Regions from separate parts of the Mesorhizobium sp. M7A.F.Ca.US.010.02.1.1 genome, predicted to be linked through region 1. Evidence: predicted binding sites of a transcription regulator. Region 1 holds the regulator's gene; the other holds the start of a gene.

Region 1 (12,312 bases):
TGGAACCATCGCACGCGCCAATGCACTCGGCCTGTTCGTCCTTGGCCTGCCTGTCACCACGGAGCCGCGCAATGGCTGACAGGGCATTGAAGATCGCGATCGTTGCCGGAGAGGAGTCCGGCGACCTGCTCGGCGCCGACATAGTACGCTCGCTCAGGCAGGCGGCCGGGCGCGAGGTGCAACTCGTCGGCCTCGGCGGCCGTCATTTGCAGGCGCTGGGACTGGTCTCGCCATTCGATGCCGGTGAGATCGCCCTCATGGGGTTCAGTGCCGTCCTGCGCGACCTGCCGCGCCTGATACGGCGGATCAGCCAACTGGCCAAGACCGTTGCCGACGAAAAGCCGGACTGCCTTGTCACCATCGACAGTCCGGACTTTTCGTTGCGCGTCGCCAAAAAGGTGCGTGCGGCCAACCCGTCGATTCCAATCATCCACTATGTCTGCCCGAGCGTGTGGGCGTGGCGGCCGGGCAGGGCGGTGGCGATGAAGCCCTATGTCGACCACATCCTCTGCATCCTGCCTTTCGAGGTCAAGGAGCTCGATCGGCTCGGCGGGCCACCGGGCACTTATGTCGGGCATCGCCTGACCCACGATGCGGGCTTGCTGGCCGCAGCCAAGGCGCAGGAGCTGCCGCGCGACCTTTCTCCTGATCGCGTCAAGACCCTGCTCGTCCTGCCCGGTTCGCGGCGTGGCGAGGTACGGCGGCTGCTCGACCCGTTCGGCGAGACGGTGTCGATTCTGCGTGCGCGTGGCCACCGCCTACGGCTGCTGCTGCCGACCGTTCCGCATGTCGCCGACCTCGTCAAATCCTCCGTCAACCGCTGGGATGAAAAGCCTGAGATCATCGTCGATCCCCAACGCAAATGGCAGGCTTTCGGCAAAGCCGATGCGGCGCTGATCGCGTCCGGGACGGTATCGCTGGAACTGGCGCTGGCCGGCGTGCCGATGATTTCCTGCTACAGGCTCGACCCGGTCGCGCGCGTCTTGGCGCCGTACCTCGTTTCCGTCTGGTCGGCGCTGCTGCCCAATCTGATATCGGATCGAGCGCTTATTCCGGAATTCTACGACGGCTACATCAAGCCGAACAATCTGGCCCGGCAATTGGAAGCCCTGTTCGCCGACAGCGGCATGCGCGCCTGGCAGAAGAATGGATTTGCAGAGATCACGCGGCGCATGGCGACGGATAGACCGTCCGGCGAGATCGCCGCGCAGGTGGTGATGCGGTATATCAAGAGAGGGAATAGTCAGTAGGGAGTAGGGAAGTTGACCGTGCCTACTGCCTACTGCCTACTGCCCAATCCCCAATCCCTACTCCCAATTCACCGCTTGGCGATCGGCACGTAGTCACGCTCGGGTGCGCCGGTATAGAGCTGACGCGGGCGGCCGATCTTCTGGCGCGGATCCTCGATCATCTCTTTCCACTGGGCGATCCAGCCGACGGTGCGGGCGACCGCGAACAGCACGGTGAACATGGTGGTGGGAAAGCCCAGCGCCTTCAGCGTGATGCCGGAATAGAAGTCGACATTCGGGTAGAGCTTCTTCTCGATGAAATAGGAATCGGTCAGCGCGATCTTTTCCAGCTCCATGGCGATGTCGAGCAGCGGATCGTCCTTGATGCCGAGCTCGCCCAGAACCTCATGTGCCGTCTTCTGCATGATCTTGGCGCGCGGATCGTAGTTCTTGTAGACGCGGTGGCCAAAGCCCATCAAGCGGAAGGGGTCGTCCTTGTCCTTGGCGCGGGCGATGAATTCGGGGATATGATCGACATGGCCGATCTCGCCAAGCATGTTGAGCGCCGCTTCATTGGCGCCGCCATGCGCCGGTCCCCACAGGCAGGCTATACCGGCGGCGATGCACGCAAACGGGTTGGCGCCCGACGAGCCGGCGAGACGAACGGTCGAGGTCGAGGCGTTCTGCTCGTGGTCGGCGTGCAAAATGAAGATGCGCTCCATGGCGCGCGCCAGCACCGGGTTGATCTTGTATTCCTCGCACGGCACGGCAAAGCACATGTGCAGGAAGTTGGCGGCGAAGTTGAGCTCGTTCTTCGGGTAAATGAACGGCTGGCCGATGTGGTATTTGTAGGCCATCGCCGCGATCGTCGGCATCTTGGCGATCAGCCGCATGGAGGCAACCATGCGCTGGTAGGGGTCGGAGATGTCGGTGGAGTCGTGGTAGAAGGCCGACAGCGCGCCGACCACGCCGCACATCACCGCCATCGGATGCGCGTCGCGGCGGAAGCCGGTGAAAAAGCGCGACATCTGCTCATGCACCATGGTGTGGCGCGTCACGCGATAGTCGAAGTCGTCCTTCTGCGCCTTGGTCGGCAATTCACCGTAGAGCAGGAGATAGCAGACCTCGAGGAAATCGCCATGTTCGGCCAACTGGTCGATCGGATAGCCGCGGTGCAGGAGGATGCCGGCGTCGCCGTCGATGAAGGTGATTTCGGACTCGCAGCTTGCCGTCGAGGTGAAGCCGGGATCGTAAGTGAAGGCGCCGGTGGTTGAGTAGAGCGAGGCGATATCGATGACATCAGGCCCGACCGAACCACTTCGCACCTTGAATTCATGGGTCTTGCCGGCGAATGCAAGCGTTGCCGTGGCCTCCTGGGTCTTGCCGCCCAAATCCATTTTTTTCGCAGCTTCGGTCATTGCAAACTCCTTCTTGTTTCCTCATGCCGGCAAAGGCAAAATTCTGCAGAGCGACACGTCGAAAATCACCGCAATGCGCGTATTCGCCACCGCATTTCAGGAGGTGCGTGCCAGATTGGGCCAAGGCCTAATGTTGCACTGCGAAACCCGCCTTTCAATGCCAATCTTCTTGGGCCAGTTTGCTCCTAATCGATTTGATCTGAGATGCGCGCCAGGCTTTCCTCGCGGCCGAGCACGGCGAGCACATCGAACACGCCCGGCGAGGTGCTTTTGCCGGTCAACGCAGCGCGCAAAGGCTGGGCCACCGCGCCGAGCTTGTGACTGCCGGCCGCTGCCACCTCGCGGATCGCCGCCTCCGCCGAGGCGGCTGTCCAGTCACCCGCATCACCCGCAAGCCCGTTCAAAGCTTCGTGAGCACTGCGCAGGATCTTGCGGGCATCGTCGGTAAGCAGAAGGGCCGCCTTGTCGTCGATCGGCAGGGGGCGCGTGGCGAACAGGAAGGCCGCGCCATCGACGAGCTCGACCAGTGTCTTGGCGCGCTCCTTCAGGCCCGGAAGCGCTGCCAGCAACTGCGCCTTGGTGCTGTCGTTCAGGCGCGCGGCGATCGCCGGGCCACCTTCGAGATAGGGCAGGGTGGCGATGAAGATGTCGAACAGTTCGGCATCGCTCATGCGGCGCATATGCGCGCCGTTGATCGCCTCCAGCTTGGCGAAGTCGAAGCGCGCCGCGCCCTTGTTGACATCGCCGATGTCGAACCACGAGATCATATCCTTGATCGACATGATCTCGTCGTCGCCATGGCTCCAGCCAAGGCGCGCCAGGTAGTTGAGCAGCGCCTCCGGCAGGTAACCCATGGCGCGATAGGCCTCGACGCCAAGCGCGCCGTGCCGCTTCGACAGCTTGGCGCCATCGGCGCCGTGGATCAGGGGGATATGCGACATGGACGGCACGTCCCAGCCCATGGCGTTGTAGATCACGGTCTGGCGAGCGGCATTGGTCAGATGATCGTCGCCGCGAATGATATGGGTGACGCCCATATCATGATCATCGACGACGACGGCATGCATGTAAGTGGGATTGCCGTCAGAACGCAGGATGATGAAGTCATCGAGATCTTTGTTGGGAAAGCGCACCTCGCCCTGGACACGGTCATGGACGATGGTCTCGCCTTCGGTCGGCGCCTTGATGCGGATGGCGCCCTTGACGCCTGCGGGCGCCTCAGAGGGGTCGCGGTCGCGCCAGCGGCCGTCATAGCGGGGCGGCAGCCCCTTGGCTCTGGCAGCCTCGCGCATGGCCTCCAGTTCGGCTGGCGTGGCATAGCAATAATAGGCCATGCCCATGCGCACGAGCTCCTCGGCCACCTCGCGGTGGCGCGGCGCACGCTCGAACTGTGACACCGGCTCGCCGTCCCAGCTCAGGCCAAGCCAGGAAAGCCCGTCGAGGATGGCAGCCGTCGCGGCTTCATTGGAGCGTTCACGGTCGGTGTCTTCGATGCGCAGCAGCATCGTGCCGCCAGTGTGCTTTGCATACAGCCAGTTGAACAGCGCCGTGCGCGCGCCGCCTATGTGCAGATAGCCGGTGGGCGAGGGGGCAAAACGGGTGACGACCTTGTCGGACATGGAACTCTCGGAAACCATCTGAAGCGGGTGCGGTTGCGCGGACTTTCGCGCGCCCGGCGTTCATGTAGCATAGGGTGTCGAGGGCGCAAGGGGCAGACCCGATGGCTGGACGAGGCTGGGGCTCGGATCAGGGCGAGGACGCTGCCATCGGCGTCAGCGAACGGTCCCTCTTTGCGCCTCTGCCATTGCCGTCGCCCCTCCTGCCGGATCCCGGCCAAGCGCCGTTACAAGCGCATGTCGCCGCCTCTGTTCCTGTTGCCGAAACCGGCAGGATCGTTCGCGTGCGCCGGCAAATCAGCCTGACATCACTGCCTCGCCTGCGCCACAGCGTGAACACGGCGGCGAGCCTGGAACTCGACCGGGGCGTGGCCTTCCTGCTGGTGCCGGTCTGCCTGGCGATCGGAGCGATCGGCTATTTTTCGCTGACGGCTGAACCCGACTTTGCGAGACCTGTCGCGGTTGTCATTCTGACGGGGATCTGTGCGCTGGTCTCGCGCTCATGGCCAAAGACCCATCTGTGTTTCATGGCGGCACTTTTGTGCGCCCTAGGACTGCTTGCTGCCAAGGTCGAGACGTGGCGTGCGGGCACACAAATGTTGGGCTCGGAAATTTCGACGCAAGTCACCGGCCGCGTCGTCTCGCTCGACCGGATGGAAACCGGCCGTATCCGGCTGACCATCGACGTGACATCGACCGCAAGACCGAAACTGCGCTATGCGCCGGAACGGGTGCGGCTTTCGGCACGCAAGATCCCGGCTGACGTGACCGCCGGCTCCCTCATCACCGGATATGCCAAGCTCTTGCCGCCGACCGGGCCGGTGCGGCCGGACAGCTATGACTTCTCCTTCGACAGCTATTTTGCCGGCATCGGCGGCAGCGGATTCTTTCTCGGCAATCCAAAGCTTGTCGTTAGCGACGATGGCGACATGCCGCTGTCGGCCCGAATTTCCTCTAGCGTGGAAAAAGCCCGTGAAGGCATCGCCGACCATATCAGGGCCAGCGTCGGCGGCGCCGAAGGCGAGATCGCCGCGGCGCTCATCGTCGGCGTGCGCGCCGGCATTCCCGATGAGATCAATGAGGCGATGCGACGTACCGGCATCTACCACATCATCTCCATTTCGGGACTGCATATGGCGCTGGTCGCGGGCACCATCATGGGATTGCTGCGCGGCGCCTTCGCCTTGTTTCCCGACTTTTCCGCGCGTCGCCCGGTCAAGAAGTATGCCGCTGCCGCCGCGCTGTTCTCGATCGCGGCCTATCTCATCATCTCTGGAGTCGTCGTTGCCGCCGAGCGCAGCTTCATCATGCTGGCGGTGATGCTGATTGCCGTGCTGTTCGATCGAGCAGCACTCACCATGCGCAATCTGGCGATCTCGGCGATCGCCGTCATCGTGGTGTCGCCGCATGAGGTGGTCGGCCCGAGTTTTCAGATGTCGTTCGCCGCGACCGCGGCTCTGGTCGGCGCCTATGCCGGCTGGGCGGATCACCGCGCGGGAAAAGCAAGACCGCCGCCGCCAAAGCGATCCGTGCCCGGTTTCCTGACGCGAAAATTCCTGCTGGCGGCAACCGGCCTTGCCATGACCTCGATCATCGCGGGAAGCGCGACGACGCTGTTTGCCATCTGGCATTTTCAGCGTGTCTCGCCGCTCAGCCTGTTTGCCAATCTCGCGGTAATGCCGATCGTCACCGTCGTCATGTTCCTGGCCGTCGCCAGCGCGCTGTTGATGCCTTTCGGATTGGATTGGCCGGCTCTCTACCTGATGGGTAAGGGCCTGACGATGATGATTGCCATATCAGGCTGGATCTCCGAGCGTTCGCCTGTCGATGGGGTCGGGCTGATTTCGCAGCAGTCGGTCCTGTTGGTGGCAATTGCCCTGGTCATCGCGACAATGGCGACAACTTGGCTGCGGCTCGCTGCTCTGCCATTCGCGCTGGCAGGCTTGCTGACCGTCTCGGATACGCGCACGCCGGATGTGCTAATCTCGGAAGACGCCCGGCTGGTGGCGTTGCCGATCGGTGGCGGCGAGCTTGCCGTCAGCCGGGAACGGCCGAACGAATTCACCGTCGACAACTGGAAACGCGCCCTGACATCAGAAACCATCGTCGTGCCAGAGGTGTTCGACAACAGCGATGGGCAATTCGATGTCGCGGATGCCGTTGATCTGCCGCTGGGATCGCCGTTCTATTGCTCCTCAGGCGTTTGCGTGGCCAGGCACATGTCCGGTGCGATCATTGCCTATGTCGAGGACCGCAAGGACGCCTGGAAAGCCTGCGGCTTCGCCGAGCTGATCGTCATCAATGACGCCACCGCGTATGACGCCTGTCACAATCCGCTGGTTCTCGTCATCACCAAGCGGCAACTGGCTCGCAAAGGCAGTGCCGCGGTCTTCTTCGATCGCCAATCGGCGACCACGCCGGCGACGATCAGCTTCGCGGTGGACAGCCCATATCGGCCCTGGCACACGCAACGCAAATACTCTCGTGAGGCAAGGGGGCTGGCACCCTTCAAGAAACCGGAGAAGCCAGCGGCCAACCCACAGCCGCCTCAGTAGCGGCGGATCAGGCCGACGAGCTTGCCTTGCACCTTGACCCTGTCCGGGCCGAAAATACGGGTTTCATAGGCCGGATTGGCGGCTTCGAGAGCAATCGAAGCGCCCTTGCGGCGGAACCGCTTCAGCGTCGCTTCCTCTTCATCGACCAGCGCCACGATGATCTCGCCTGGCTGGGCGGTGTCGGCGTTGCGGATTATGACGGTGTCGCCATCGAAGATGCCGGCCTCGATCATCGAGTCACCCTTGACCTCCAGCGCATAGTGGGCGCCGCCCATGATCATATCCGGCGGCACCGAGATCGAATGCGTCTGATGCTGGATGGCATCGATCGGCACACCGGCGGCGATACGGCCCATGACCGGGATCGACACGGCGGAGACCGCATCGTCATCATTGCCGGGCGAGGGCATCCGCGAAGGCGCCGGCTTGATCTGCCGGCCAAGGGCGCCACCCTGACCGAGACTGCCCTGGATGACGCTTGGCGAAAACTTCTTTGCCGCGTTGAGACCGGGCGCGATCGAGTCCGGCAATCGCAGCACTTCCAGCGCGCGTGCCCGGTTGGGCAACCGGCGAATAAAGCCGCGCTCCTCAAGTGCGGTGATCAGCCGATGAATCCCGGATTTGGAGGCAAGGTCAAGCGCCTCCTTCATCTCGTCGAAGGATGGCGGAATGCCGCTCTCCTTCAGGCGTTCATGGATGAACATCAGCAGTTCATGTTGCTTGCGCGTCAGCATGGCGGCCCCCAGGTTACCTGAAACCAGAATCGAAAAACAAACCCAGAACAAACCCTATCTGTTCCAGTTGTGTTCTGCAACCGTTTAAAGTTTAATGAATTTGTTAAGGCTGCTGAAATTATTTGGCGCTTGCCAGCGGGTCGCGATCAACAGGCGCTAGGCACGGCGATGCGCCTGCTCACATTGAAATTATTATGGTTAATGACCTGTGGCTCATCCTCGACCCAAGGCTTGGCATTATCAGTCTATCGACCTCCACAAAGGACGATATCAATCTTCGGGACGTTCGTTTGCCGTGAACGAAACGGAGCCAAAACGCCAACGTCTGTTGGCATTTGTGGCTGGAAATTCAGCCCTCCGTCATCTGCCAGGCAGTGAGGGCGGCGGCGGTGGATCGCGGGGATCGTTGCGTCAGGTAACGGCTTCCTTGACCGCGAAACGGCGGTCCTTCCATGCGCCCGTGCGCAGAATATCCTCCAGCACCTCAACCGCCAGCCACACATCCTTGTAGCCGACATAGAGCGGCGTGAAGCCGAAACGGATGGTCGATGGCGCACGAAAATCACCGATGACGCCGCGCTCGATCAGCGCCCGCATGATTTGATAGCCGTGATCGTGAAGGAACGACACCTGGCTGCCGCGCCTGGTCGCGTCGCGGGTGGTCTCCAGCGTGAGACCGTAGGCGCCGCACCTGGCTTCGACGAGCTGGATGAACAGTTCTGTCAACGCGACACTCTTCTTTCGCAATGCCGCCATGTCGACGTCATTCCAGATGGCAAGCGCGCCTTTGAGCGCCCGCATCGACAGGATCGGCTGAGTGCCGCACAAAAAGCGGCGGATGCCGGTGCCGGCAACATAACCCCGTTCGAAGGCAAAGGGCCGCGCATGGCCGCACCAGCCGCTGAGCGGCTGGCTGATATCGCCGTGGTGGCGCTGCGCGGCATAGATGAAGGCCGGTGCGCCCGGACCGCCGTTGAGGTACTTGTAGGTGCAGCCGATGGCGAAATCGGCATTTGCGTGATCGAGCTCGACGGGCAGGGCGCCGGCGGTGTGGCAAAGATCCCAGACGATCAGCGCTCCGGCCGCATGAGCTTTGCGCGTCAGCGCCGCCATGTCGCGCAGTTCACCCGATTTGTAATTGACGTGATTGACCAGCACCACCGCGACGTTTTCGTCGATCAGCTCTTCGATGGTCGGCGCGTCGACACCCGCGAGGCGCAGCAGGACGCCATCCCGGGTCGAGGCCACGCCTTCGGCGATGTACAGGTCGGTGGGAAAACTGTCACCTTCGGCGACGATGGCCGACCGGCCGGGCCGCATCTCCATCGCCGCGTGCAGCACCTTGTAGATGTTGGTCGATGTCGTGTCGCAGACAACGGTCTGGCCGGCCGCGGCTCCTATCAGGCGTCCGAGCTGGTCGCCGAGTTCGATTGGCATCTCGAACCATCCGGCCGTGTTCCAAGCTCGGATGAGATCCTGGGCCCATTCTTGGGTCGCCGCCTGCTGCAGCTCGCTGAAAACGGCATGAGACGCTGCCCCCAGTGAATTGCCGTCGAGATAGATCATCCCCTCCGGCAGAATGAAACGGTCGCGCATGGCCCGCAGCGGATCCGTGGCATCCATCGCTTCGACTGCGGCGAGATCAGGAATTCCACTCATGGTCGGTCAGTCCCCGGTTGTTCGCGAAGGGTTTTCCGCCACAGCGCGTCCCCTCGGTGTGCCTGTTTTCATTTCGACGTCAGAGCCGGGTGCGGACCGTCCACAGCTCCGGGAACAGCACGACCTCGAGCATTTTCTTCAGATACGAAGCACCCGACGTGCCGCCGGTGCCGCGTTTCAGGCCGATGATGCGCTCCACCGTGGTGACGTGGTTGAAGCGCCAGCGGCGGAAGTAGTCCTCGAAGTCGACCAGCTTCTCGGCCAGTTCGTAGAACATCCAGTAGCGCTGCGGATCGCGGTAGATGGTCTGCCAGGCGACCAGCACCTCTTCATTCTCGGTTCGCGTCTCACGCCAGTCCGTGCGCCTGGCATCGGCACCGATGTCGAATCCGTTGCGCGCCAAAAGCAGCAGAGCCTCGTCATAGAGCGACGGCTCGGCCAGGATCGCTTCCAGCTTCCCGCTCAGGTCGGGCCGATGCTTGTGCGGCCCGAGCATTGCCAGGTTTCGGTTGCCGGCCATGAACTCGATGGCGCGATACTGCCAGGACTGGAAACCCGAGGACTGGCCGAGCGCGTCGCGGAACTCGGTGTATTCGCTGGGCGTCATCGTCCGCAGCACGTCCCAGGCATTGTTCAGCTGCTCGAAGATGCGCGCAACGCGCGACAGCATCTTGAAGCTCGGCTCGAGCCGGTCGGCGCGGATGGAACGGATCGCGGCGCCAATCTCGTGCAGAGCAAGCTTCATCCAGAGCTCGGAGGTCTGATGCTGGATGATGAACAGCATCTCGTCATGCGCCGATGACAGCGGCGTCTGGGCCTCCAGCACTTTCTCCAGGTGCAGGTAGTCGCTGTAGGACATGCGCTCCTTGAACGACATCTGGGCGCCTTCGGACGCCGGATCGTACGGTTGGCTCAATTGATTTTCTCCGTGCGCAGCCGGAAGCGCTGGATCTTTCCGGTCTGGGTCTTGGGCAGAGCGGCGATGAATTTTACCGATCGCGGATATTTATAGGGCGCGATCGTTGCCTTGACATGGTCCTGCAGGCGCTTGGTGGTGAGGGCGTCGGGCGCGACGCCCTGCACCAGCACGACATGCGCCTCGACGATCTGGCCGCGTTCGGCGTCCTCTGCACCGATCACCGCGCATTCGGCGACGTCCGGATGCGCCAGCAGCGCCGCCTCGACCTCGGGACCGGCGATGTTGTAGCCGGCGCTGACGATCATGTCGTCGGAGCGTGCGGCGAAATGGAAGAAGCCGTCCTCGTCCTGCGTGAAGGTGTCGCCGGTGAGGTTCCAGCCGTCGCGCACATATTCCTTCTGCCTGTCATCGGCCATGTAGCGGCAGCCGGTCGGGCCGCGCACCGCCAGCCTGCCGGTCGTGCCGCGCGGCACCTCGCGCATCTCGTCATCGACGATGCGCGCCTCATAGCCGCCCACCGGCTTGCCGGTCGACGCAGGCCTCATGTCATCGAAGCGGTTGGAGATGAAGATGTGCAGCATTTCGGTGGCGCCGATGCCGTCGAGGATCGGCTTGCCGGTCTTTTTCGTCCACTCTTCGAAAACCGGGGCGGGCAAGGTTTCGCCGGCCGAAACGGCGACGCGCAGCGACGACAGGTCGGCACCTTCATCCATGGCCTTCAGCATGGCGCGGTAGGCAGTCGGCGCGGTGAAGGAGATCGTCGCTTTGTAGGTCTCGATGATGTGGATCATGTTGGGTGGCGTCGCCTGCTCCAGCAGCGTCGCCGCCGCACCGAAGCGCAGGGGAAAGATAGCGAGCCCGCCAAGGCCGAAGGTGAAGGCCAGCGGCGGCGAGCCGACGAAGATGTCGTCCGCCGTCACCTCCAGGATTTCGCGTGCATAGGCGTCGGCAATGATCAGGAGGTCGCGGTGGAAATGCATCGTCGCCTTCGGAACGCCTGTCGTGCCCGAGGTGAAGCCGAGCAGGGCGACATCGTCGCGGCCCGTGTCGACTGCGGTGAACGTCACCGGCTTGTCGAGCGCGGCGCGATCGAGTTCAGCATCATGGTTGGCGGTGCCGTCGAAACCGATGACCTGCCTGAGGAATGCGCTGTCCTTGGCGCACACGGTCATCTCGTCCATCAGCCTGGTGTCGCAGAGCGCAACGGTGATCTCGGCCTTGTCGACGATCTTGGCGAGTTCGCCGGCGCGCAGCATCGGCATGGTGTTGACGACCACGGCACCGACCTTGGTGGCGGCCAGCCAGCAGGCGACCATGGCGGGGTTGTTGGCCGAGCGGATCAGCACCCGGTTGCCCGGCTTGACTCCGTAATTCTCGACCAGCGCGTGGGCCAGCCTGTTCGTCCAGTCGGACAGTTCCTTGTAGGTGCGGCGGCGGCCATTGCCGATCAGGGCGGTGTGGTCGCCGAGACCTTTTTCGACCAGCCTGTCGGTCAGTTCGACACCGGCGTTGAGGCGTTCGGGATAGTCGAAGCCGTCGAGCAGGATTTCAGGCCATTGCTCCGGCGGCGGCAGGTGATCGCGCGTGAACGTGTCGATATGCGCTGAAGGCCCAAGCATGTCGCCGCTATCCCGTCTGCTGCCTGACCAGTGCGCGATGCGCCTTGGCCGGATGTAGTGGATCCTAAGGTCCTGCTCTGAGGAAGCTTCGTACTACCCATCGCACCTGCTGAGATGCGCCCAGAAAGGGTGAACATCTGCAGGTTCGGGCAGCACAGCAGACCTCCCATTGTCGGCTGTTCGTTGGGGCAGGATCGCACCAGTCGAAATTTGTTTCAAGCCTAAAATGTTTTTGCTCAGGGCATTGACGCATGGCATGGCGGTGGCCATTGCTAGCAAGTAGCGATGCCGTCTTGGGGAAGGGCGCAGATGTTCGAACGTCACATCGTCGATTGGGATGATGCCTATGCCAACGGCGCCAACATCGCGGGCAGTGATCGCTGGCCGTCTGCATGGGCGGAGCCAGCGCAAGCATTCCGCGATGCGCTGTCGGCGCAGGGCCGGGCGCGGCTCGACATCGCCTATGGCGACGGACCGCGCAATCGGCTCGATCTTTTCCTTCCCAGGGCCGCGCCCAAAGGGCTGGTGGTGATTATCCATGGCGGTTACTGGCTGGAGACCGA
Region 2 (12,312 bases), on a different contig from region 1:
AGAGAGAATCCGCAAGTGCTGCCAGCAGGATGGCGACACCGAAGCGGGTGCAATAGCCTGGCGCGGCGGTGAAGAAGGATATCATGACCTGGCCTTCCTGATGGCGTCCGGCCGGATTGCCGGCGGGGTTCTGCGGACAAAGGGAATGAGGGTTGCGACAGGACACGCTCGCAGCGGATCGGCTAGCCACCAGCCTTCGCTGCGCAGCCGGTGAGGCAGACGGGGTTTTGCTCTCTTTTGCATGGTGCCTGTCTCGCAGGGCGGCGGGGAGACGGCAGGGCGGATCCGAGGAGGTTTTCCGCAAGCCTGTGCAGTTTTCGTGCAGGCAATTGAGGTTGAATTCGCCATCTTTCTAACGTGGGCGCTGCCCCTCGCCTGCCTGCCGGCATCCTCTCCCCGTAAACGGGGCGAGGGATGCTCTTATCTCCGGTTTCGCCAATCTCCAGCGTCGCAAGAAAGGCGCCGGCGTTGCGGCCAGCTACTCTCGCCCCGTTTACGGGGATGTCCGGCAGGACGGTGAGGGGCAGCACCAGCTTTCGCGATTGGCTCGCCTCAGGTACAAGTCGGGCGCTTGCCTCGACCGCCCGCAGGCGGCATAGATCACCCATGGAAACCTACCGCCCGCGCCGCTCCGTGCTCTACATCCCGGCCTCCAACGACAAGGCGTTGGCCAAGATCGCGCAGCTTGCCTGCGACGCAATCATCATCGATCTGGAAGACGCCGTCGCTCCGGCCGACAAGATCACTGCCCGCGAAAAACTGGCCAGCATTTTCGCCGGCCATCCCGTTGCCAGCCATATTGGCAGACGCTGCGAGGTGATCGTGCGCATCAATGCGATATCAAGCGAATGGGGCGCCGACGACCTGCTGGCTGCCGCAAGCTGTGAGCCCGACGGCATCCTTCTGCCCAAGGTCGACACGCCGCGCGACCTGCTCGAGGCCGGCGATGTGCTTGACGACAATTTTGTCCCCGATAGCGTGAAACTATGGGCGATGATCGAGACGCCCAAGGCGCTGCTCAACATCGGCGCCATCGCCGAGCTTGGCCGTGATCCGGCCTCGCGGCTAAATTGTTTCGTTGCCGGAACGAATGATCTGCTCAAGGAGACCGGCATTCTGGCAACGCCTGATCGACGCTACCTCGTGCCATGGCTGATGCAGATGGTGCTGGCCGCGCGCGCCGGCGGCATCGACATGCTCGACGGCGTCTCCAACGATTTTCGTGACCTCGACGCTTTCACACATGAATGCGCGGAAGCCACAGCCATGGGGTTCGACGGCAAGAGCCTTATCCACCCGGCCCAGATCGAAGCCGCGAACCGAGCCTTTGCGCCGTCCATGGAAGCGGTGGCCGAGGCGCGCTCGGTGAAGGAAGCCTTCGCGCTGCCGGAAAATGCCGGCAAGGGCGTGATCGCGCTGAACGGCAGGATGGTCGAGCGGCTGCACTTGGCGCAGGCCGAAAAACTGCTGGCGAAGGCAGCCGCCATCGGGTCATAAATGCTCGATGGATGCGGGCGAGCTATAGCTACTCACGACAGGAATTGAACAATGAAACTCTACCGCTTTCTGTCCGCTCCGGACGATGCCAGCTTCTGCCACAAGGTGACGGCGGCGCTGAACAAGGGCTGGCACCTGTTCGGCTCGCCGACCTATGCCTACGACAAGAAGGCCAAAGCGATGCGTTGCGGCCAGGCCGTGGTCAAGGATATAGACGGCCAGGAATACGGACCCGATACGAAGCTCAGCGACTGGTAGGCTCCGCTCGCATCCACAGCCAGCCGGCCAGCCAGGCGATGGCTGCCGCAAGCGTCACCAGGCCCAGGTCAAGAGCCCACTCCGGCACGAACGCACGGAGCGCGATAGGCACCGCGCCAATGAAATAGAGGGCGAGTGGAATGCGCGGAACGCCTCTTGCAACGACAAGAGAGATTACAAACGCAAGTGTCCCAAGCAGAAAAAGGAACGAACTGACGACCAAAGCCAGTCCGAGAGGGCCGGCGCGCAGCTCGATGATGGTTGTCAGCGGAAGTTTCGAAAATACCAGATTGATCACCACTTCCACACCGACCAAACTTGCCAGTGCAACGAAGTTGATGACAAACGCGATGGTGCCGAACAGGCCCGCGCGCCGGCCAAACGCAAGAAACAGGCCGACGACAAGACCAAGCGCCAATATCTCGGCGACCGGTGCGAGAAGTTGCGTCAGATCGGTGGTCGCGATGAGCGAGCTGCGTTTGGCCGCGTTGACCAGGAGAATAAGCGCGCTTCCGACGCCGGCCGCGGAGGCAAGCCGATAAAGCGTAGCGCTGGGCACAGCCGCGCTCGACTGGATGGTCGTGGAATTCTCCTTGTGTTGAGCTTCTTCGGCTGGACTCCGAAGCGAAATAGTCGATTGCGGACGGCGGGGTTCGGCGGTTGTGGCGAGCATGGTCGTCTCCTCAACTGGGAAAACGGGAGCCGCGAAGACCGCAGGCCTGTTCCGATCCCATCTGTAATCACTGCTTACATGCTCTTGTCTGCATTGTAAACAGTGATTACATAAATCGCGGATCGTGCTACAAACGCGTGAAGCAGCTCTACGGAACGAAGGAAAAGAGATGGCAAACGCCAAGACGCCTCGCCGCACCGGCTACCACCATGGCAATTTGCGCGACACGTTGATCGATGCTGCAATTCAACTTGTCGAGGAAGGCGGCCCCGACAATGTAAGCGTGCGCGAAGCCGCAAAGCGGGCCGGCGTTTCCCCCGGCGCCCCCTTCCGGCATTTTCAGTCGAAAACAGCGCTGCTGACCGCGGTCGCCGAACAGGCCATGAACCGGCTGACAGAGGCCGTTGCCAATGCACTTTCAGCAGTCGACAGCGCGGATCCCATCGTGGCCTTCGAAGCAATCGGACAAGGCTATCTGGAATGGGCGATCGCCAATCCCACGCATTTCCAGATCATCAGTTCCCGAACCCTGATTGATTTCGACGCGTCGGACAGTCTTCGCGGTCAGAATGAGGCCATTCGCCGGAAGATGATCGACCTGCTGACCCAAGCGCAACACCAGGGTCAACTGGCTGCGAACGCGGATTTCGATCATCTGGTTCTTGCCGCTCGTGCCTTTGTCTATGGGTTGGCACGAATGGTGGTTGATGGTCATTTTCCGGAGTGGCATCCGTCCGAGCCGCCATCGCTCGCCGTGCGCAAGGCGCTGCATCTTTTCATCAGCCGAATGACCAACCTATCTGAAGCGGGATCCCAGAAACCCTTGCCGCCGCTGGGTTCTGGACCGACTGGATAGGAATGGACATTTCACGCGACGCAGGAACCAGCTATTCCGCCGCCTCTTCGATCTTCTCCATATCATCGTCCGACAGGCCGAAATGGTGACCGATCTCGTGGATCAGCACGTGGGTGACGATGTCGCCCAGCGTCTCTTCGTTCTCGGACCAGTAGTCGAGGATGGCGCGGCGGTAGAGCGTGATCCGGTTTGGGCCTTCGCCTGTCTGCGGGTTCCAGCGCTCGGCGATGCCGCGTCCCTCGAACAGACCGAGCAGGTCGAACGGCGTTTCCAGCGACAGATCGTCCATGATCTCGTCGGTCGGGAATTCGGCGATCTGGATGACGATCTCGCCGGTCAGCTTGCGAAAATCCTCTGGCAGATGGGCGTACGCCTCCAGCGCCAGGAACTCCATTTCGTCCATCGAGGGCGAGAGTTCGTCGTGCCAGGTGCGGGTCTTGTAGATGCGGGCCATGCTTTGTCCTTTGATCCCGGCATATAGGCTTTCGCACCGTAATCGGCAAATGACACGGGCCGATGCGCCTGCGCCATCCATGCCGAGAGGAATAAATTCCCTATGTGTCTGCTTGACTCTTGGGATGCGCTCTGGAATCTATAGAGAACATAACAGGAACAATGTGAGTGGAAGCTGACCGTCATGGCGATGACCGCTGTGGCGCGGGAGACTGTTTTTGCCCTGCGCCGCCAGATCGCGAAAATCGAGGGAACGCTGCCCGAGCGCTTGGCCGCGCCGGCCGCCGCGCCCTTTGATGCCGACGTCAACACCGATCTCACAATCGTCCGGCGTGGCATTGCCGCGGCGTTGCCGGATGCGTTCCTGCCTGTTGGCGTCGAGCGCCTCGACGCCGCCCTGAGCGGCGGCCTGCCGAAGGCCGCCCTGAGCGAAATCCATGGCACGCAAACCCGCGATGCCGGGGCCGTCGCCGGCTTCGCTTTGTCGCTCACAAGCCTGATCCTCAAGCAAACGCCGGGGCTGCCGGTGCTGTGGATTGGCACATCGGAGATCTTTCGCGAGGCCGGCTTTCCCTATGCCAGGGGGCTTCACGCCTCGTTCGGCATCGAGCCGGAGCAATTGCTGTTTTCCGAGGCACCGAGACTTGTCGAGGCGCTGTGGGTCGCCGAGGAGGCGGCCCGGATGACGGCGCTCGCCGCGGTCATCCTCGAAATTCGCGGCAATCCGCAGCGGCTTGACCTGACCGCGACACGCCGGCTGCATGCAAGGGCGCAAGCGGCCGGCCGCCCGGTGTTCCTGCTGCGGCAGGCGGCCGAGCCCGAACCGACGGCGGCACCCGTCCGCCTCATCGTCACGTCGGCACCGGCGGTGCCGCGCGACACCATCGCCGGGCCGCTGGCCGGCTCGATCGGCCGCCCGGCCTTCACCCTCACCATCGGCAAGAGCCGCACGGCCCTGCCTGGACAATTCACACTGGAGTGGAATCCCGATGAATGCGCATTCGACGAAAGAGCGGGCGACGAAAGAGCGGGCGACGAAGGAGCAGGTGGGGAAAGAAACCGGCCAAAGAATCCTGTCCCTGTGGTTTCCCTATCTGGCGGCGGAAAGGGTCCTGCGCCAGCGTCTGGGGCGGTCCTGGCGTTCCCGGCCGTCGGATCACCCATCTCACCCGCCGCTCGTGATCAGCCATCGCGACCGCAACGCACAGCGCATCTCGGCCCTCGACGAGCGGGCTGAGGCGCTGCACCTGAAGCGCGACATGGGCATCGCCGATGCGCGCGCCATGCATCCGTCGATCGACATCGTCGAGGCCGATCCGGAAGCCGACCGCCGCCTGCTCGAAGGCCTTGCCGACTGGTGCGACCGCTACACCCCGCTGGTGGCGCTGGATGGCGCGGACGGCCTGTTTCTCGACGTCACCGGCTGCACCCATCTGTTCGGCGGCGAACGTGCCATGCTGGACGACATCCTGTCGCGCTTCTTCCATCAGGGTTTCGATGTCCGTGCCGGGCTTGCCGCGACGCCGGGCGCGGCCTGGGCGGCGGCACGGTTTTGCGGCGACCGCATCGTTGTGTCAGGCGAGGAGGAGGCGCTGCTGGCACCCCTGCCGCTGGCCGCGCTGCGCATCGAACCGGCGACCCGCACCAGCCTGGAAAGCGTCGGCCTGCGCACGGCGGGCGCCGTCATGGCGGCACCGCGCGCGCCGCTCGCCCGCCGCTTTGGCACCTTGCTGCTCCTGCGCCTCGATCAGGCGCTTGGCCGCCTCGACGAGGCAGTCTCGCCGCGCCTTCCCGTCGCGCCGCTTTCGGTCGAACGCCACCTCGCCGAACCCATCACCCTGACCGAGGACATCGAACGGCTGGTGGGCATGCTGGCGGCGACCTTGAAAACCGATCTCGAGCGCCGCGGCGAGGGTGCCAGGACACTGGCGCTGCTGCTCTTTCGCGTCGACGGCGCCGTCAGCCGCATCGCCCTCGGCACCTCGCGGCCGATGCGCGAACCCATGCTGATCCAGAAACTGTTCCATGAAAGGTTGGCCGCGCTCGAACAGGATATCGATGCCGGCTATGGTTTCGATCTGGTGCGGCTCTCGGTGTTGGCGGCAGCCACCTTCGGCATGCAGCAGGCCGATCTGACTGGCGAAACGACCGACGACGGTGCCGATATCGCGCTGTTCGCCGACCGCATCCGCGCCCGGCTCGGCGAGGGGGCGGTTCTCCGGCCGGTCGCGGTCGAAAGCCATCTGCCGGAGCGTGCCGTCGCCACGATCCCCTTCACCGAAGCGCCGCGCCGGACCACGCCGCCGAAGAAGCCGGACAGGCTGCAGGCACCAAAAACCATTTTTCCGCCGGAACGGCCGATCCGGCTGTTCCGCTCGCCCGAACCCATCGATGTGCCGGCCACTGAAATGCCGGAAGGACCACCGCTGAACTTCCGCTGGCGGCGCGCGCTCTACCGGGTCACGCGCGCCGAAGGGCCGGAACGCATCGCCGCCGAATGGTGGCGCGAGGCAGCGAGCGATCCGATCACGTCAACCCGCGACTATTTCCGTATCGAGGACGCCGATGGTCGCCGCTATTGGCTTTACCGGCAAGGTCTTTACGGCAACACGCAGGTGCCGCCGCGCTGGTTCATGCATGGTGTCTTCGCATGAACGCGCTGACCGTCATTCCCTTTGCCGAGTTCGGCATCCAGTCGAATTTCTCCTTCCTGCGCGGCGCCTCCAAGCCGGAGGAGCTGGTGGTCGCGGCCAAGCTCCTGGGCTTCTCGGCGATCGGGCTTGCCGACCGCAACACGGTGGCCGGCGTGGTGCGCGCCTGGCAGCAGGCCAAGGTCGAGACACTCTCCTATCATCCCGGCTGCCGGCTGGTTTTTGGCGACGGCACGCCGGACATCCTCGCCTATCCCCAGGACCGCAAGGGCTGGGGGCATCTGTGCCGCATGCTCACCCAAGCCAATCTGCGCGACGAGAACGAAAAAGGCGCCACCCTTCTCCAGCGCGGCGACCTCCTCGAATGGGGTGACCTGATGTCACTGGCAGTCCTGCCCGGTCTGTCGGCGGGCGCGGAAGATAGTCTTCCCCTGCTTCGAGGCCTCAAAGGCCGCTTCGGCAGGAACCTGCGGCTTGGCGTTTCGCCCGACTACGCCGGCAATGACCGTTTCCGCATCGAGCAGGCCGCGGCTCTTGCCGAGAGCGTCGGTATTCCGCTGATGGCGACCAACGACGTTCTCTACCACACGGCCGAACGGCGCCCGCTGCAGGACGTGCTGACCGCGATCCGCCTCAACACGCCCGTCGCCGAGGTCGGGCTGCAACTCACCGCCAATGCCGAGCGCCATCTGAAGCCGCCAATGGAGATGGCGCGCCTGTTCCGCAGGCATCCGCAAGCATTGGCCGAGACCTTGCGGTTTGCGGAAAGCCTGGGTTTTTCCCTTGAGGAGCTGAAGCACAACTATCCAGAGGAGACGACTGAGGCAGGCGTCGACCCTCAGACGGAACTGGAGAGATTGACTTGGGAGGGCGCCAGGAAACGTTACCCCGAGGGCATCCCTGACAAAGTGGAAGGACTCATCCGGCACGAACTCGAAATTGTCGGTCAGAAGAAATACGCCCGTTATTTTCTCACCGTTCGCGACATCGTTCGGTTCGCGCGTTCGGAAGAGGTCGGCATTCTGTGTCAGGGTCGCGGCTCCGCCGCAAACTCCGTCATCTGCTATTGTCTGGAGATTACGGAGGTAGATCCTGGCCTTCTGGACGTTCTTTTCGAGCGCTTTGTTTCGACGGAGCGCGACGAACCTCCAGACATCGATGTCGACTTCGAACATGAGAGGCGTGATGAGGTCATCGCCTATATCTACAATAAATACAGCGCCAAACGCACAGCCTTGGCCGCAGCCGTCATCAGCTATCGCGGCCGTTCGGCGCTACGCGAAGTGGCTAAGGCAATGGGCCTGTCGGAAGATGTCAGAAGCGCTTTGGCGAGCACGATCTGGGGTTGGTCGACCTCCGAACTTGGCGAGAAGGAGGCTCACGCTGGCGGCATCAACCGCACCGACCCGCTGGCAAAACTGGTGATCGAACGCTCCAACGATATCATGGGCTTTCCCCGTCATCTGTCGCAACATGTCGGCGGCTTCGTCATCACCAAAGACCGGCTCGATGAGATCGTGCCCATCGTCAAGACGGCGATGGACGAACGCAAGATGGTCGAATGGGATAAGGATGACCTGGATAATGTCGGCATCCTCAAAGTCGATGTGCTGGCGCTTGGCATGCTGTCTTGCCTGAGGCGTGCTTTCGATCTGCTGGAAACCCACTACGGAGTAAGGGACAAGTATGACCGGCGGCTGACCCTTGCGACAATTCCGCAAAAGGATAGCCGCGTTTACGACATGATCTGCCGTGCCGACACATTGGGCGTCTTTCAGATTGAATCGCGTGCCCAGATGTCGATGCTGCCGCGTCTCAGGCCCCGCACATTCTATGATCTGGTCATCGAAGTGGCGATCGTGCGACCCGGTCCTATCCAGGGCGATATGGTGCACCCCTACCTTCGTCGACGGCAGGGAAAGGAGAAGGTCGAGTATCCGAGCAAGGAACTTCAAGCCATTCTGGAGCGAACTCTCGGTGTGCCGTTGTTTCAAGAGCAGGCAATGAAGATCGCGATCGATGCCGGGGGCTTCTCGCCTGGTGAGGCGGATAAGCTAAGACGCGCTATGGCCACCTTTAAGCGCAGTGGCATGATCAAAAACTATGAAACGCTGATGGTCGAAGGGATGGTCAAGAAAGGCTATCAACGAGACTTCGCCGAGCGCTGTTTCAAGCAGATCGAGGGCTTTGGCGAATATGGCTTTCCCGAAAGCCATGCCGCTTCCTTCGCCCTGCTCGTCTACGCCTCCTGCTGGTTCAAGACCTTCTATCCCGACGTGTTCTGCGCCGCGATCCTGAATTCACAGCCGATGGGGTTTTACCAGCCGGCCCAGCTCGTGCGCGACGCAAGCGACCATGGCGTCGACATCCGCGACATCGACGTCAATTTCTCGGTCTGGGACTGCACGCTGGAGAAAGCGCCTTTCGATCCGACCCGTATCCTCCCGCGCCATGCCGAGATGCGCGGCGTCATCGAGACGAAGCATGCCGTCCGGCTCGGCTTCCGCCAGATCAAGGGCCTGTCGAAGGAGCGCATGGCGGCCTTCGTCGAACGGCGCGGCTCAGGCTACGGATCCGTCCGGGATGTCTGGCTGCGCTCCGGCCTCGATGTCGGCGAGATCGAGCGGCTGGCGCAAGCCGATGCCTTCCGCTCGCTCGGCTTTGATCGTCGCGAAGCCTTGTGGGCGGTGCGCGCGCTCGACGGCAAGAGCGCCGCCGAAAGGCTGCCGCTGTTCGACCAGCCGGCGCTTCGCCTGCGCGAGCTGGAGCCCGAGACGAAGCTGCCGAAAATGCCGCTCGGCGAGCATGTCATCCATGATTACCGCGCGCTCGGCCTGTCGCTGAAGGCGCATCCGGTCGCCTTCCTGCGCGAGCGGCTCGACCGCGCCGGCGTCATCCCCAATGCGAACCTGCCTTCCGTGCGCGATGGCAGGCGCGTCTCCGTCGCCGGCCTCGTGCTGGTGCGGCAGCGTCCCGGCAAGGGCAACGCGATCTTCCTGACGCTGGAAGACGACAAGGCGGTGGCCAACGTCATCTTCTGGCAAAGAACCTTCGACCGTTACCGACCCATCGTCATGGGTGCCCGTTTCGTCAAGGTCACCGGAAAATTGCAGTCGGAATCGGGCGTGGTCCACATCGTCGCCGAGAGGATCGAGGATCTGACGCCCTGGCTGACCGTGCTTCTGGAGAAGGTCAGCGGGGCCATCCCGGCGGTTCCTCCGGGAGACCTCGCCAAGGAGCGTTCGGATCGCTCCAGCCCCGCCAAACAAAGCGCACCGATCCGGCAGGATCTCGCAATGCTGTCGGAAGAAGCGGAAAGGGTCATGCCCAAGGGACGGAATTTTCAGTAGTGTCAAAAACTTCGATGGCAGCGGGACAGCACCCCCCTCTGTCCTGCCGGACATCTCCCCCGCAAGGAGGGAGATTGGCAGCTTTGGCGCTTTCGCACATTCCAGCAACCGTGGAGATTAGCGAAAGCCGAGACTACATCCAATCTCCCCCCTTGCTTGAGGGGGAGATGGCCGGTAGGCCAGAGGGGGGTGCTGTCCCGCCCACCTCACCAGCCTGTGGTACAAGAACTCAGCCCGGCCCACCCAAGCGTGGCGGCGGCGGGGCGAGCACGTCCTCCACCGAAAGCGTCCGCGCCTCGGAGGGCAGCATGATCGGGATGCCGTCACGCACCGGATAGGCAATCTTGGCGACCCTGGAAATCAGTTCGCCGCGCTCTGGATCCCAGGCCAGCGGCCCCTTGGTCAGCGGGCAGGCCAGCAGCTCCAGCAGCTTGGGGTCGACCTTCCTCTCGTCACGTCCGTCCGCCGCCATAAGATTCTCTTCCCAGCCAGTTGCGGGCCTAAGATGTGCCGAGATTCAGGTCAGGCCGAGTCGAAAATGGCTGATACTGAGAACCGGAGCGGAGCGTACTTTTCGTACGTGAGCTCAGTTCTACCGCAACGCGGTAGAACGGGGAAGCGCAGGAAGCCGCCACTTGCAGGCCGGTCTCACCTGAATATCGACACATCTTACTGCAAACTCGAGCCAAAGTCCTCATTCTCGCGCGCCAGCGCCATTTCGGTGATGGCGATCAGCGTCTCCGCCCGGGTCTTCAGGTCGGCTGCTTCGAGCAGCGCCTGTTTCTCGGCCGGCCCGTAGGGCGCCATCATCGACAGCGCATTGACCAGCATGGCATTTTCGGCGCGACTGACGCTTTCCCAGTCGGCCTCCAAATCGTTGGCCTGCAGATAGGCGCGAAACGCCTTGAGCAGCGATGGCCGGTCGATCTCGTTGTCCGCCTGATCCTCGTCGAGATCGGCAAGGAAAGGCGCGGGCTTGCACTGGCGAAACGGCGTCTTGACCGTCAATTCGTGGGCGATGCGGAACCGGCACACGCCCTGCAGCGAAATCAGGTAGCGGCCGTCGCCACTCTCGGAAAAGGCGATGATGCGCCCGGCGCAACCGACATTGCAGAGCTCCGGCTCGCCATCGCCGCGCAAGGCGCCGTCGAGACTGGGCTGGATGACGCCGATGAGCCGCGAGCCGGCAATCGCCTCGTCCACCATCTGCAGATAGCGCGGCTCGAAGATGTTGAGCGGCATGCGGCCTCCCGGCAGCAAAAGCGCACCCTCGAGCGGAAAGATCGGGATCGTCGACGGCAAATCCTTGGCGAGCCGGTAATGCGCGTTTCCCGCTTGCACCATATTCCTCCGATCGCTTCACCAGAAGCGCGTCATGGCAGTTCTAATCTGGCGCAGTCATGGCCGACGCCAAGCCCGTGCGGCAAAACAACCGGCAAACGGCTCAGGAAAACAGCAATGCCGACAATTTGCGGCGCGCGGCAAGCGTTGCCTCGTCGGTCATGCCCCATGCCTCGAACAGCTGCAGCAATTGCGTCCTGGCGCCATCCTCGTTCCAGCTTCGGTCGGCCTTGATGATGGCCAGCAGATTGTCTGCGGCCGCAGTGCGGTCGCCGTTGGCGTTCTGGATCATGGCCAGATCGAAGCGCGCCTGATGATCCCCAGGATTTTCCGCCAGCCGGCGCTCGAACTCGGCTGGATTGCCGAGAGCCGCCGCTTGCGCCGCAACCGCCATCCTGGCGCGCAGGGCTGCCAGCGGCGGCGCATCCTTCTTGGCCTCCGGGGCTGTTGCCAAAAGCGCCTCGGCGCCTTCCGTGTCGCCGGCGTCGAACAACAGTTCGCCCAGTCCGGCGATCGCCTCGATCGTCTCCGGCGCCTGCGCCAGGATGGCGTCATAAATGTCGGCCGCGGTCTGCATGTCGCCGGCCTCGCGCGCTTCGGTCGCCGCGGCCAGGGCTTCCGCCACCGGCGGCGCGCCATTGCCCTTGCCGCCGACCTTGGTGATGAATTCGTTGATCTGGCTCTCCGGGATGGCGCCCATGAAGCCATCGACCGGCTGGCCGTCCTTGAAGGCGATGACCGCCGGGATAGACTGGATGCCGAGCTGGCCGGCGATCGAGGGATGGTCGTCGATGTTCATCTTGACCAGCTTGACCCTGCCGCCGGCGGCCTTGACCGCCTTCTCCAACTGCGGCGTCAGCTGCTTGCAAGGCCCGCACCAGGGCGCCCAGAAATCGACCAGCACCGGCTGGCGGCGCGATTCCTGGATGACATCGGCGGCAAAGGCAGCCGTCGTCGTGTCCTTGATCACATCGGCGGGAGCGGCGGGCGCATCGCCAAGCGCGACTTTCGCCGGCGCCGGCGCCGCTCCACCATACTGCACCGAGGTGGTGTACTGGCCGCCATTACCGCCAAAGGAGCCGCCGAACGGATTGTTGTCGCTCATCTCTTTACCCTTCCGTGGCGCCGCCGGCCGGCGGCCAGGCGCCCTATGCTTCAGACCATCTGACTCAAGCCATCCATGTGGCGATCACACGGAGACTTTCAAGATAGCAGCATCGTGCCCGGTTGCCT

Evidence for each region. The regulator LexA, encoded in region 1, represses DNA repair genes until DNA is damaged. The targets are predictions, from matches to a motif close to TGTTCNNNNTGTGTTCNG.
Region 2: EOA19_RS17360 (metallopeptidase family protein) is a predicted target of LexA. The motif match lies at 3,882-3,899, and genes of this name have one in related genera.

What each region holds. Positions count from the first base shown of each region.
Region 1 is NZ_RZRV01000008.1:170,180-182,491, forward strand. It holds gene EOA19_RS11355 (LpxI family protein) at 1-79, shown strand, start outside; gene lpxB (lipid-A-disaccharide synthase) at 72-1,250, shown strand; gene gltA (citrate synthase) at 1,319-2,647, opposite strand; gene gltX (glutamate--tRNA ligase) at 2,833-4,266, opposite strand; gene EOA19_RS11375 (ComEC/Rec2 family competence protein) at 4,368-6,818, shown strand; gene lexA (transcriptional repressor LexA) at 6,812-7,552, opposite strand; gene kynU (kynureninase) at 7,964-9,211, opposite strand; gene kynA (tryptophan 2,3-dioxygenase) at 9,291-10,127, opposite strand; gene EOA19_RS11395 (AMP-binding protein) at 10,124-11,749, opposite strand; gene EOA19_RS11400 (alpha/beta hydrolase) at 12,059-12,312, shown strand, end outside.
Region 2 is NZ_RZRV01000014.1:111,946-124,257, forward strand. It holds gene EOA19_RS17335 (DUF4173 domain-containing protein) at 1-85, opposite strand, end outside; gene EOA19_RS17340 (CoA ester lyase) at 607-1,497, shown strand; gene EOA19_RS17345 (DUF1737 domain-containing protein) at 1,549-1,755, shown strand; gene EOA19_RS17350 (hypothetical protein) at 1,742-2,428, opposite strand; gene EOA19_RS17355 (TetR/AcrR family transcriptional regulator) at 2,598-3,284, shown strand; gene EOA19_RS17360 (metallopeptidase family protein) at 3,316-3,738, opposite strand; gene EOA19_RS17365 (hypothetical protein) at 3,922-4,974, shown strand; gene EOA19_RS17370 (DUF6504 family protein) at 4,916-6,391, shown strand; gene EOA19_RS17375 (error-prone DNA polymerase) at 6,388-9,738, shown strand; gene EOA19_RS17380 (Trm112 family protein) at 9,968-10,210, opposite strand; gene EOA19_RS17385 (LON peptidase substrate-binding domain-containing protein) at 10,408-11,079, opposite strand; gene trxA (thioredoxin) at 11,183-12,184, opposite strand; gene EOA19_RS17395 (prolyl-tRNA synthetase associated domain-containing protein) at 12,269-12,312, opposite strand, start outside.